DNA from 2 places in the Paraburkholderia sp. MM5384-R2 genome. Region 2 is predicted to be linked to the other one. Evidence: riboswitches for the same ligand, from Rfam matches in the RefSeq annotation. Region 2 holds a riboswitch; the other holds the start of a gene.
What was found. A riboswitch is a leader RNA that binds a small molecule or an ion and turns the genes downstream of it on or off. The one in region 2 is predicted to bind cobalamin.
Positions count from the first base shown of each region.

Region 1: it holds a riboswitch for cobalamin, as region 2 does, so the genes downstream of both, cobW (cobalamin biosynthesis protein CobW) here and HDG37_RS32325 (CbtB-domain containing protein) in region 2, are expected to answer to the same signal.

Region 1 covers NZ_JACHDI010000010.1:5,751-11,593, reverse strand. Annotated here, with positions in the region: gene HDG37_RS17565 (cobyrinate a,c-diamide synthase) at 1-638, opposite strand, end outside; gene cobO (cob(I)yrinic acid a,c-diamide adenosyltransferase) at 642-1,244, opposite strand; gene HDG37_RS40045 (cobalamin biosynthesis protein) at 1,241-1,675, opposite strand; partial or broken gene cobA (uroporphyrinogen-III C-methyltransferase) at 1,751-2,488, opposite strand; cobalamin riboswitch at 2,683-2,943, opposite strand; cobalamin riboswitch at 3,024-3,302, shown strand; gene cobW (cobalamin biosynthesis protein CobW) at 3,504-4,595, shown strand; gene cobN (cobaltochelatase subunit CobN) at 4,610-5,843, shown strand, end outside.
Region 2 covers NZ_JACHDI010000030.1:65-5,907, reverse strand. Annotated here, with positions in the region: partial or broken gene HDG37_RS32345 (ATP-binding protein) at 1-1,468, opposite strand, end outside; gene HDG37_RS32340 (ATPase domain-containing protein) at 1,472-2,989, opposite strand; gene HDG37_RS32335 (hypothetical protein) at 3,187-3,627, shown strand; gene HDG37_RS32330 (histidine phosphatase family protein) at 3,641-4,261, opposite strand; cobalamin riboswitch at 4,332-4,479, shown strand; gene HDG37_RS32325 (CbtB-domain containing protein) at 4,521-4,742, shown strand; gene HDG37_RS32320 (CbtA family protein) at 4,754-5,494, shown strand; partial or broken gene HDG37_RS38885 (hypothetical protein) at 5,631-5,843, opposite strand, start outside.

The DNA.
Region 1 (5,843 bases), on a different contig from region 2:
CCGAGGTGGCGGTCGGGCAGCGCGATCTCGTCGCTCGCGGCGAGGTGGCCGCACGAGCGCAACTCGGGCGGCAGTGCTTCCTGCAGCATCTGCGCGTGCCGAGCGGAGCCGACGCGATTCGCGAACACGCCGTGGAACGGCAGTTGCGGTCTGAAGCGCGCAAGGCCGAACGCGACCGCGCCGAAGGTCTGCGCCATCGCCTGCGCGGAAATCACCGCGAGCACCGGCACGCCGAACGTGGTCGCCAGATCGGCGCTGCTCGGCGTGCCGTCGAACAGGCCCATCACCCCTTCGATCAGGATCAGATCGGCTTCTTGCGCCGCCCGCGCGAGCAGGTTGCGGCATGCGCTTTCGCCGACCATCCACAGATCGAGCGACAGCACCGGCGCTCCGCTCGCGCGCGCGAGGATCATCGGATCGAGAAAATCCGGCCCGGTCTTGAACACGCGCACGCGACGTCCGAGCCGCCGGTGATAGCGCGCGAGACCGGCGGTGATCGTGGTTTTGCCTTGTCCCGACGCGGGCGCGCTGATGAACAGCGCGGGGCACGCCCCGAAGGAAGTCCCCTGGGGGGACGCCCCGAAGGAAGTCCGCTTGGGGGGCGCCCCGGACCAAGCCCCGTTGCGGGTTGCCGACATCGCTCAGAACTCCACGCCGCGCTGCGCCTTCACACCTTGCTCGCGATACGGATGCTTGATCGCGCGCATTTCGGTGACGAGGTCGGCGGCTTCGATCAGCGCGTCCGGCGCATGGCGTCCGGTCACGACGACGTGCAACATCGGCGCACGCGCGTTGATCACCGCGAGCACTTCGTCGAGCGGCAGGTATTCGTACTTCAGCACGGTGTTCAGCTCGTCGAGGATCACCATCTGGTAGTCGCCGCTTTCGATCATCCGCCGCGCTTCGTTCCAGCCTTTGCGCGCAGTCGCCATGTCGGCCTCGCGGTTCTGCGTGTTCCACGTGTAGCCGTCGCCCATCGTGACGAAATCGCATTGCGCGATCGCGCCGAGGAAATCGCGCTCCGACGTATGCAGCGCGCCCTTGATGAACTGCACGACGCCGAGCCGCATGCCGTGGCCGAGCACCCGCACGGCCATGCCGAACGCGGCCGTGCTCTTGCCCTTGCCGGTGCCGGTGTTGACGATCAGCAGGCCTTTTTCGACGGTCGCGCCGGCCTGCTTCTTTTCGTGGCCTTCGCGGCGGCGTTCGGTCATGCGTTGATGCGATTCCGGATCGGTTTTCATCGAGGGTCCTGGTTTTGAGGGGCGGGATGGGATGGGGGCGCGTCGCTAAGGGCAGCATTGTTCGCCGCTGCGATTGCCACCGTGATGCCAGCGTGCGCGGTCTTGCGTACGATCAGACGCGCGTTTTGCGCGGTTGTGGTGGAGTCCGGCGCCGTTGCCGCCAGCAGCGCGCACGGCTCGCACACACCATCGACGCCGAGCTGCGCGTGTGCCGCCGCCGACGGCGACGCGACCGGTACCGCGGCGATCTGCTCGCGGCTGAACAGTTGCAGCGGCAGCTGATGACGTGAGCAGAATTCGAGCAGACCGGCTTCGTTGGCTTTGGTGTCGATCGTCGCGATCGCGCGGATCTGCTCGAAGGTATTCGATCCGAGCGCTGTGCGGACGGCGGCTTCGATCTCAGCGGCTTCGCTGTGCAAGCGGCAACCGATGCCGACGCTCAGCGTTTTGATCGCGCGTCCGAGTCCGTGTCGTGTCGCGCTCGCTGCCAGTTCGTGAGCAACGCCGGCGTCGCGTTTGGCCGCATCACGCGCCAGTGCGAGCGACGCCACACCGCCGATCACGACGATCGCCGGCGAGCCGAGCCCCGCGCGCGCCACCGCCTCGGCGAACTCGCGAAGCGGCGCGAGCACATGACGCTGCTCAGGCCGCGTCGCCGACTCGATCGCCGCGCACGGCGTGTCGGCGGACATGCCGGCCGCGAGCAATGCGCGGGCGATCTCGCCGAGCCGGTGCATGCCCATGTAGATCACCAGCGTCATGCGCGTCGCGGCGAGCGCGGCCCAGTCCGGCTCGCCACTGCCGGCGCCGTGGCCGGTGACGAACACGACGCCCTGCGCGTGATCACGATGCGTGACCGCGATACCGAGCGCCGCGGGCGCCGCGATGCCGGCCGTGATGCCGTTGATCACGTCGACTTCGATACCCGCGGCCTGCAGCGCCTGCAACTCTTCGCCGCCGCGGCCGAACACGAACGGATCGCCGCCCTTGAGCCGCGCGACGCTGCGCCCCGCGCGCAGATGCCCGAGCATTTGCGCGACGATGTCGGCTTGCGGCGTCGACGGATGGCCGCCGCGCTTGCCGACGTACACGACTTGCGCGTCGGTGCGCGCGAACTGCAGCACGTCGGGATTCACCAGATCGTCGACGAGCACGACATCGGCCTGCGCGAGCGCACGGGTGGCCTTCAGCGTGATCAGTTCGACGTCGCCGGGACCGGCGCCGATCAGCCAGGCGCGCGTCATCGCGGCGTGCATGGCGCGCGCCATGCGGTGATGGAAGAACAGAAGCGGCGTGCGACAGCGCGCGCGGCGATGAATATAGAGGTCATGCGGAACTGCGAATCCGGGCACGCGCGATGCCGCGCTGCTACGCCTTCACATCCGTTCCCCGCGGATTCCGGCGGCCGGCGGCGCCACGTGATGCACGGATGCAATGCGGCACCGCCTCCGCGTCTGGCCGGTATCCGGGCTGGCGGCCTCATGCGCTTCGCCTTCCCGTCCCGGTTTGTGGATTCGCGGGACAGTGGCATCAAAAAACGCATGCGCGGCACGTCGGAATCGAAGGCGAATCGAATCGCGCGCCGCAGGTCGCTTACCGTTGCGGGGACAGCACAGGTTGAACGCGCGAGGCGCTGCCTGTTTCCCGTTTAACTGCACACGCGAGCGCATGTGCGGGCACCAAACGCGCGCATACGATAGCACATGGCGCCTTGCCGGATAAGCCTCGGCGGCGCTTTCCGGCTCGCTGCGTTGCTTGACTGCGCAAGGCCGCGGGCCTACACTCGCACGCACTTTGGGTGCCCGCGTGCGCGCTCGTGCGCATGCAGTTAAACGGGAAACAGGGAGCCACCTGCTCTGGAGCGGCTAACCTGTGCTGTCCCCGCAACGGTAAGCGAAAAGCGGTTCCGGCTTGATAGCCGGGCACCGCAGTGCCGGCTTCGATGTCCTCGCGCAAGCTCGCGTGGACATTTCACCACTGGACGAGAAACCACTCGGCCGGGAAGGGGAAGCGGCGCTTTCGCCAGCCCGGATACCGGCCCAACGAAACAGAACGACCGCCGCGGGGAGGCGGCGGCGCGTTCATGACCTCAGTTCCGCTTTCTGTATTTCCGTTGTCGCGGCCATGCCGTCGTTCGTCCCCGTGTCTGGTGATCGCTGGTACTGCTGCGCGTGCTTCATTCGCTCCATTCGCCAGCCGACGCGGACCCACGCGCGGACTTTCCGGCATACCGATCAACACCAAGGGATGGACCTCACGATGCAAACTCAATTGCGCAAGATCCCCGTCACGATCGTCACGGGCTTTCTCGGCAGCGGCAAAACCACGCTGCTGCGGCACATTCTTCAGCATGCGGGCGGCAAGCGCATCGCGGTGATCGTCAACGAGTTCGGCGAGCTCGGCATCGACGGCGAAATCCTCAAGGGCTGCGGCATCGGTTGCGATGAAAGCGGCGTCGAGACCGAAGGGCAATTGTATGAACTCGCGAACGGTTGTTTGTGCTGCACCGTGCAGGAAGAATTTTTCCCGGTGATGGAAAAGCTCGCGGAGCGCCGCGATGAACTCGATCACGTGCTGATCGAAACGTCGGGGCTCGCGTTGCCGAAGCCGCTCGTGCAGGCGTTCAACTGGCCGCAGATCCGCAATGGCTTCACGGTCGACGCGGTGGTGACGGTGGTGGACGGCCCGGCCGCCGCGAGCGGCCAGTTCGCCGATAACCCGCTCGCCGTCGATGCGCAGCGCAAGGCCGATCCGAATCTCGATCACGAGTCGCCGCTGCATGAGCTGTTCGAAGACCAGTTGTCGGCGGCCGATCTGGTGATTCTGAACAAGACCGATCTGATCGACGACGCGCGGCAGCATGAGGTCGAAGCCGCGATCCGCGCGGAGATTCCGCCGCAGGTGAAGATCGTGCGCGCGCAGCAGGGGCGGCTCGACCTGCATACGCTGCTGGGCCTCGAAGCGGCGTCGGAAGAGACGATCCACCTGCGTCATGACCACCACGGTTCCGCCGACGACCCCGATCATCACCACGATGAATTCGATTCGGTCGTCGTGCAGGCCTCGGTACCGTCGCGCGACGCGGCGCTCGCCGCCTTGCAGGCGCTCGTCGAAACCCACACGATTTACCGTGTCAAAGGCTTCGCGGCACTGCAGGGCGCGGCGATGCGTCTCGTGATCCAGGGCGTGGGCCGGCGCTTCGACAGCTACTTCGACCGGCGCTGGCAAGCGGGTGAAAATGGCGACGGCGCGTTGAGCCGTTTCGTGCTGATCGGCGCAGACCTCGACCAGCACGCGCTGCAACAGGCGTTCGACGCGGCGCTCGGCGCGACGTCGAACGCGACGGCATAAACGGGCGCACCAGCATGCATCTGCTGCGCACGACGCCGGGCGGCTTCGTCGACGATACGCAGGGCGTGATCCGCATCGATCAGCAGCCCGCCGAGATCGTCGTGCTCAGTTCCGCCGACACCACGCTGTCGCTGCTCGCGAGCGTGGTGCCGCGTCTCGGCGACGGCTTTCCGAGCGTGCGGCTCGCGAACGTCACGTATCTGCGTCAGCCTGCCTCGGTCGATTTCTATCTGGACGACGTGTTGCAGCAAGCGCGCGTGGTCGTCGTCGATCATCTCGGCGGCGAAACGTATTGGCCGTACGGCATCGAGCAGGTGGTCGCGCTCGCGCAGCGCAAACAGCAAACACTCGCGATGTTTTCCGGCGATCTGCAGGAAGACCCGAACCTGCTCGCGCGCAGCACCGCGAGCGCCGAGTTGTGTCAGCAGCTGTGGCGCTATCTGCGCGAGGGCGGTCCGCAGAACGCCGAGGCGTTTTTGCGCTGCGTCGCGTATCGCGCGCTCGACTGGGGGCGCGAACCCGATCCGCCGCGCGCGTTGCCGGCCGCGTCGCTGTATCACCCCGAGCGCGATACCCCCATCGTCGCCGACTGGCAGGCGCGTTGGCGGCAAGACGCGCCGGTCGTCGCGATTCTGTTCTACAAGGCGCATCTGCAGGCCGCCAATACCGCGGTGTTCGATGCGCTGATCGACGCGCTCGAAGCGCAAGGGCTCAATCCGCTGCCGCTCGCGATCACGTCGCTGAAGGATGCGGTGAGCCGCGATGTCGTGCAGTCGCTGTGCGCGCAACATGGCGTCGCGCTCGTGCTGAACACGACCGCGTTCGCCGCTTCCGCGATCGACGACCCCGAACCGCTCGCGCTCGCCGGCGACGCGCCGGTGTTCCAGGTAATCCTGAGCGGCGGCAATCGCGAAGACTGGCTGAAGGACAACCACGGCCTCAATTCGCGCGACATCGCGATGCATATCGCGCTGCCCGAAGTGGACGGGCGCATCATCACGCGCGCGATCAGCTTCAAGGGGCTCGCGTATCGCTGTGCGCATACGCAGGTCGACGTGGTCCGCTATCAGCCCGACCTCGAACGGGTGCGCTTTCTCGCCGAGCTGAGCCGGCGCTGGTGCCGTTTGCGTTCGCTCGATAACGCCGACAAGAAAGTCGCGTTGATTCTCGCCAACTATCCGATCAGCGAAGGGCGCATCGGCAATGGCGTCGGGCTCGATACGCCGGCGTCGGTGGTCGGCATTCTGT
Region 2 (5,843 bases):
TCGCGAAGTCGACCATCAGCAGATCGGGATGATCGTCGACGAGGCGGTCAAGGCCGGCCTGGCCGTCGGCGGCCTCGGTCACCGTGTAGCCGAGCATGCGCAACGATTCAACGAGCATCGCGCGCACTTCGCTGTCGTCCTCGACCACGAGCACGCGCTTGTCGCCGACCGCGTTCGCTTCCGCATCGGACTCCGCTTCGCTGTGCGCGGCCACTCGCTCGCGCATCGGCAGCCAGATCTGCACCGTGGTGCCGGTACCTTCTTCGCTGAAGATGCGCGCGGCGCCGCCCGCCTGCCTCGCGATGCCATACACCTGGCTCAGGCCTAGCCCCGTGCCCTTGCCGATCGGCTTGGTCGTGAAGAACGGATCGAACACGCGCGACACGACGTCGGGCGGAATGCCCTCGCCCGTGTCGGCGACTTCGATCACGACGTAGCGGCCATGCTTCAGCGTCTGGTCGGGCGCGTCGCGCAGGGTCACGTGGATGTCGAGGCGCCCGCTGGCCGGCATCGCGTCGCGCGCATTGATCGCGAGATTGAGCACCGCGAGCTCGAGCTGATTTGCGTCGGCCTGGGTCCACATTTCGGTGCGCTCGAAGTGGTTGTCATAGCGGATGCTCGAGCCGAGCGACACCGCGATGATGTCGCGCATGCCCTGCAGCAGCGCGACCACGTCGATCGCTTGCAGATTCGGGTTGCTGTTGCGCGAGAAAGTCAGCAACTGGCCAGTCAGTTTCGCGCCGCGCTCGGTCGCGCGCTTGACGGTGGCCGCCATGCCGCGCAGGCGTTCGTCGCCGCTCACGCGCGCGATCAGTTCCGCGTTGACCATGATCACGTTCAGCAGATTGTTGAAGTCGTGCGCGATGCCGCCGGTCAGCTGACCGAGCGCCTCCATCTTCTGCGATTGCACGAGCACGGCCTGAACCTTCGCGCGTTCGTGGATCTCGGCCATCAGCCGGTCGTTGGCTGACGCAAGTTCGTGCGTGCGCGCGGCGATGCGGCTTTCCAGCGAATCGTTCAGCTGCTCCAGCGCGTCCTGTGCCTCGATGCGCTCGGCAAGCAGCCTTCGCGATTCATATTGCCGTCCGCGGGCCCGCAACGACGACGCGATCGCGCGCCGCAACGTTTCCGAATTGAGCGGACGTTCGAGCACCACTACGTTGCCGAGCCGTTCGAGCACTTCGAGCCCGCGCGCGGATCGATGGCCGATGCTGCGGGCGGCGAGCAGGATGAACGGGAAGTCGGACCATGCGGGCTGCCGTTCGAGCCACGCATAGAGGCTCGAACCGTGGCCGTTCGCGAGCGCTTCCTCGGTGAGCAGCGCGGTGCCCGCGCCGACGTCGAGCTCGGTGGTGAGCGCGTCGGCGTCGTCGCAGCTCACGCAGGCGCGTGCGTCATTGTGCAGCACGGCGGTGATCACTTCGGCGTCGCGGCCGAACGGTGCGAGGATGAGGACACGCTGCTCCATCGCTCACTGTCCTGACGTATCGATCAGATGGTTCGTCGCGCCGAGCATCGCGGTGCTGCCGCGATACAAGGGCAGGCCCGACAGCACGCCCTCGAAGTCGCGCAGTGCTTCGCCGACCTCGACGCCTTCGGTGCCGAGGCGGAACTGGCGGATCGTGCGTTCATGATCGTTCGCGCGGCTCTTGACGGCGGTTATTGCCGTCAGCACTTCGCCGTGGTGCTCGAAATAGCGGAACAGCACGACCACGTCGCTCAGATAACTGACGTCGACCTCGGTCTGCACTTCGCCGATGATGCCGTGCTGCCCGAGCACGAGCATCGTGACCACGCCCTGCTGATTCAGATAGCCGAGCAATTCGTGCATGTGCAGCAGCAGGTAGCGCTCGCCGGGCATCGCCTGCAGATAGGCGTTCAGGCTGTCGACCGCGACATAGCGCACGTGCTCGTTTTCGACCGCGTTGCGCACGTCGCTCGACAGCTCGCCCGGCGAGATTTCCGCGGGATCGATCTGGCGCAGCATCAGCAGACCGCTTTCGACGTGCGGCGCGAGATCCATGCCGAGCGTCGCGCAGCGTGTGAACAGCGTGCTGAGCGTTTCGTCGAATACGTAGCACGCGCAACGCTCGCCGCGTTCGAGTGCGGCAAGCAGGCACGACACGACGGTGGTGGTTTTGCCGACCCCCGACGGGCCGATGATCAGCGAATTGGTGCCGGGGACGAGGCCACCGCCGAGCAGCGCGTCGAGGCCGGGCGTGCCGGTGCTCATCGGGCTCGTGCCGAATTCGCTGTGATGCTCGGCGGCGACCAGGCGCGGATAGACGCGCAGACCGCCGGTGTTCAGCGTGAAGTCGTGATAGCCCTCGCGGAACTTGATGCCGCGCATCTTCGCGATGCGCAGACGGCGGCGATTGCCGCCGTAATCATGAGCGACGTTTTCGAGGCTGATCACGCCGTGCACGATGCTGTGAAGCTGAATGCCGGAGGTGCTGGCCGACGTGTCGTCGAGCAGCAGCACCGTGCATTCGCGCGTCGAGAAATGGTGCTTGAGCGCGAGAATCTGCCGACGGTAGCGCAATGGGTTCTCCGCCAGCAGACGTAGTTCGGACAGGCTGTCCAGGACGACGCGCGCCGGCTTCAGTTCGTCGACGTGCTCGATCACGTTGCGCACGCTTTCGCCGAGTTCGACCTCGGCCGGGTGCAGCACGGTCTGTTCGTATTGCGGTTCGAGCCCTTTTTCGGGCAGTTGCTCCAGTATCGCGAAACGGCTCAGATCCCAGCCATGGCTCGCGCCGATCGCGAGCAGTTCAGCACGGGTTTCGGACAGCGCGACATAAAGGCCGGTCTGCCCTTCGTGCAGGCCCTTGAGTAAGAATTGCAACGCGAGGGTGGTCTTACCCGTGCCTGGCACGCCCTCCACGAGGTACATGCGGTTCGGCGTAAGGCCACCGCCGAGGATGTCGTCGATGCCTTCGATGCCCGACGATATGCGGGCGGGGGTAGGGGCGGCGGTAGTGGTCGACATGATGGTTGAAATGACGTCGGCAGTGGCTTTGATCGAAACGGGCGCGATGTCGCGGCCGGTATGGCGCTACGCAATTTGTGTGCCGTCGTGCATTGCCTGCGTGCTCGGGCCTCGTGCGCATGGGCATGAAGCGTGCTGTTAAAGGTGGCTCCCTGCGAGTTTTTCTTCAGCAGCACTTGGGAAGCTTCACGCACACCATGAAAACCTATCGACTTTCCGCTATCGCGCTTACCGCGGCATCGCTCGTTGCGCTGCTGCCGGTCAGTGCATCCGCCGACGATAGCCCCACACCTTGCGGTGCGCTCAAACGGATCGTGGCCGCGGCGCCGGACGGCTTCGCCTCGCTGACACCCGACGACGGCAAAGGCGTTGCGCAACCTGATGGCGATGACGCGCAATGTTCGGCCGCGCATCGAAGTTTCCAGTGCACGTGGACGCCGCATCAGGCGGCGGGCTCGAACGCGGATGCATTGGAAGCGGTCGCGGCCGACGTCGCGTCGTGCCTGCCCGATGCAACGCACGATCAGAATTCGCCGGGACGTCAGCACTTTTATCTCGGCGCGAAGGATCGACGCACCGAAATCGCCCTGACGCCCGAGGGGTCCAACCGGTTGCGGCTCGTGGTGTCGGGCAGGTAAGCGGCGGTGCCGTTCAGGCGCTGGCGGCCGGCCACCACGACCAGCCGCGTCGCGAGTGGCGTAATTCGACGACCGACAGCGGCGCGATCTCGATGCGACAGAACACGGTTGGCGATGCGCCGAGGGCGTGCACGATTGCCGCTCGCAGCAGAGTCGTGTGGGTGATGGCGACGATGGTTCGACTGTGCGCAAAGGCCGCGAAGCTTGCTTCGTTGACGGCATTGCATGAACGCACGTCTGCCTGCTGCGCGTCGAGCCACTCTCCAACTCGCTGCACGAGTTGACCGAACGATTCGCCGCCGGGCGGCGCGGCGTCGGGCTCGCGTGTCCAGGCGGCGAGTTCGCGGGGCGTTGCGTCGGCAATGTCAGCGAGGCGCTGGCCGCGCCATTTGCCATAGTCGATATCCGCCAATGCGTCGACAGGCGTGGCGCTCAGACCGAGAGCGGCGGCCGTTTCGCGCGCGCTGGCGGCGGGGCTGGTGAACACGGCGCCGTCGGCGGGAAGCGCGAGACGCGGTCGCGCCGCTTCGGCTTCGGCGCGACCGCGCGCGTCGAGCGGATCGTCGGCAGGGAAGCGGCCCGCGCGCTGCGCGGCCGTTGCCGCGTGGCTCAGCAGTAATAGTCGCGTATCCATTCTTTGCGTTGGCGCTCCATTCGCACTTGCCTGCGAGGTTTCATCGGCGCGCGTTGCGAGGTAGCCCTCGCCGTCACGGAAGCCGCAGTTTAGCGCGTAGAATACTGACACTGCGAAGCACGGAAGCCGGTGAGAGCCCGGCGCGGTCGCGCCACTGTAATCGGCATTGCAATCCACAAGAGCCGAAAGCCAGACCTGAACTTCGCACCATTCCTCTGCAATCGACTTTCGGGGCGCGTCACCCCAGGAGATGTCCATCATGACCGAAGCTGTTCTTGATCGCGCCGCGCAACCGGCGGCCCAGCCCACTCCCATACCTTTGCGCGAACTGCTGCCGTGGGTCGTGTTCGGTGGGTTGCTGCTGTTGCTCGCGCTTTACTTCGTTGGTGCGGAACAGGGCGCGACGTCGCTCGTGCCCGGCATGTACGTGCATGAGTTCGTGCACGACGGCCGTCATCTGCTCGGCTTTCCCTGCCACTAACGGAGTTCGACATGGTAGGTAAATTGTTGGTGCGCGGGATGCTCGCGGGCATCGTCGCGGGCTTGCTCACGTTCGCGTTCGCGCGAATCGTCGGCGAACCACAGGTCGATCAGGCCATTTCATTCGAAGAAAAAGCGGCCGCCGCGCGCGGCGAGGCGCCCGAGCCCGAAATCGTGAGCCGTCAGACGCAGGCTGGCCTCGGCCTGCTGACTGGCGTGGTCACGTATGGCGCGGCATTTGGCGGCCTGTTCTCGCTGGTGTTTGCGTATGCGTATGGACGCGCGGGTACGTTGAGCGTGCGCGCGCTGTCCGCGTGGCTCGCGCTTGGCGCGTTCATCACGCTCGTGATCGTGCCGAATATCAAGTATCCGGCCAATCCGCCGTCGGTCGGTGATCCGGAGACGATCGGCACGCGCACGGGCCTGTTCTTTCTAATGATCGCGATTTCGCTCGCGACGATGGTGTTTTCGCTGAAGGTGCGGCGTCGCGCGGCGGCGAAGCTGGGTGCGTGGAATGGTTCGATCGTCGCGGGGCTCTTGTTCGTCGTGGTCATCGCGGCCGTGCAACTGTCGATGCCGGTCATCAATGAAGTGCCGGCCGCGTTCCCGGCTGTGCTGCTGTGGAAGTTCCGCGTCGCGGCGATCGGCATGCAGGTGGTCATGTGGACGACGATCGGGCTGCTGTTCGGCGCGATGGTCGAGCGCAGCGCTTTTATGCGTACGAATGCGCGGGTGACGATGAAGTCCGCCTGATTGTGACGGTGACGCGTGGCCGCGCAAGCGGCCATGCTTCGCGCGCAACGCGCGAGAATGGTTTTGGATCAAGCACTTGCCGCGGTTGTGGAGCGGTTATCCACAGCCTTGCAAACATTTTCTGTGGAAAAGCTGCTTAACGGCTTTTCGCAACTCCACTCATCTCTCCCTTTCGCCGCGGCGCTCCGGAGAATTCAATTGGAAGCCTAACTAATTCAGGTTGCACGCGGCGCTGCTCAATTTTTAAGCTCTTCAACTTTTTAAAATAAATTGTGAGACGGGTATTGACGTGTTGTCGACCGCTCTCCATAATCTCGTTTCTCTGCTGCAGACGCAGCGACGCAAACGA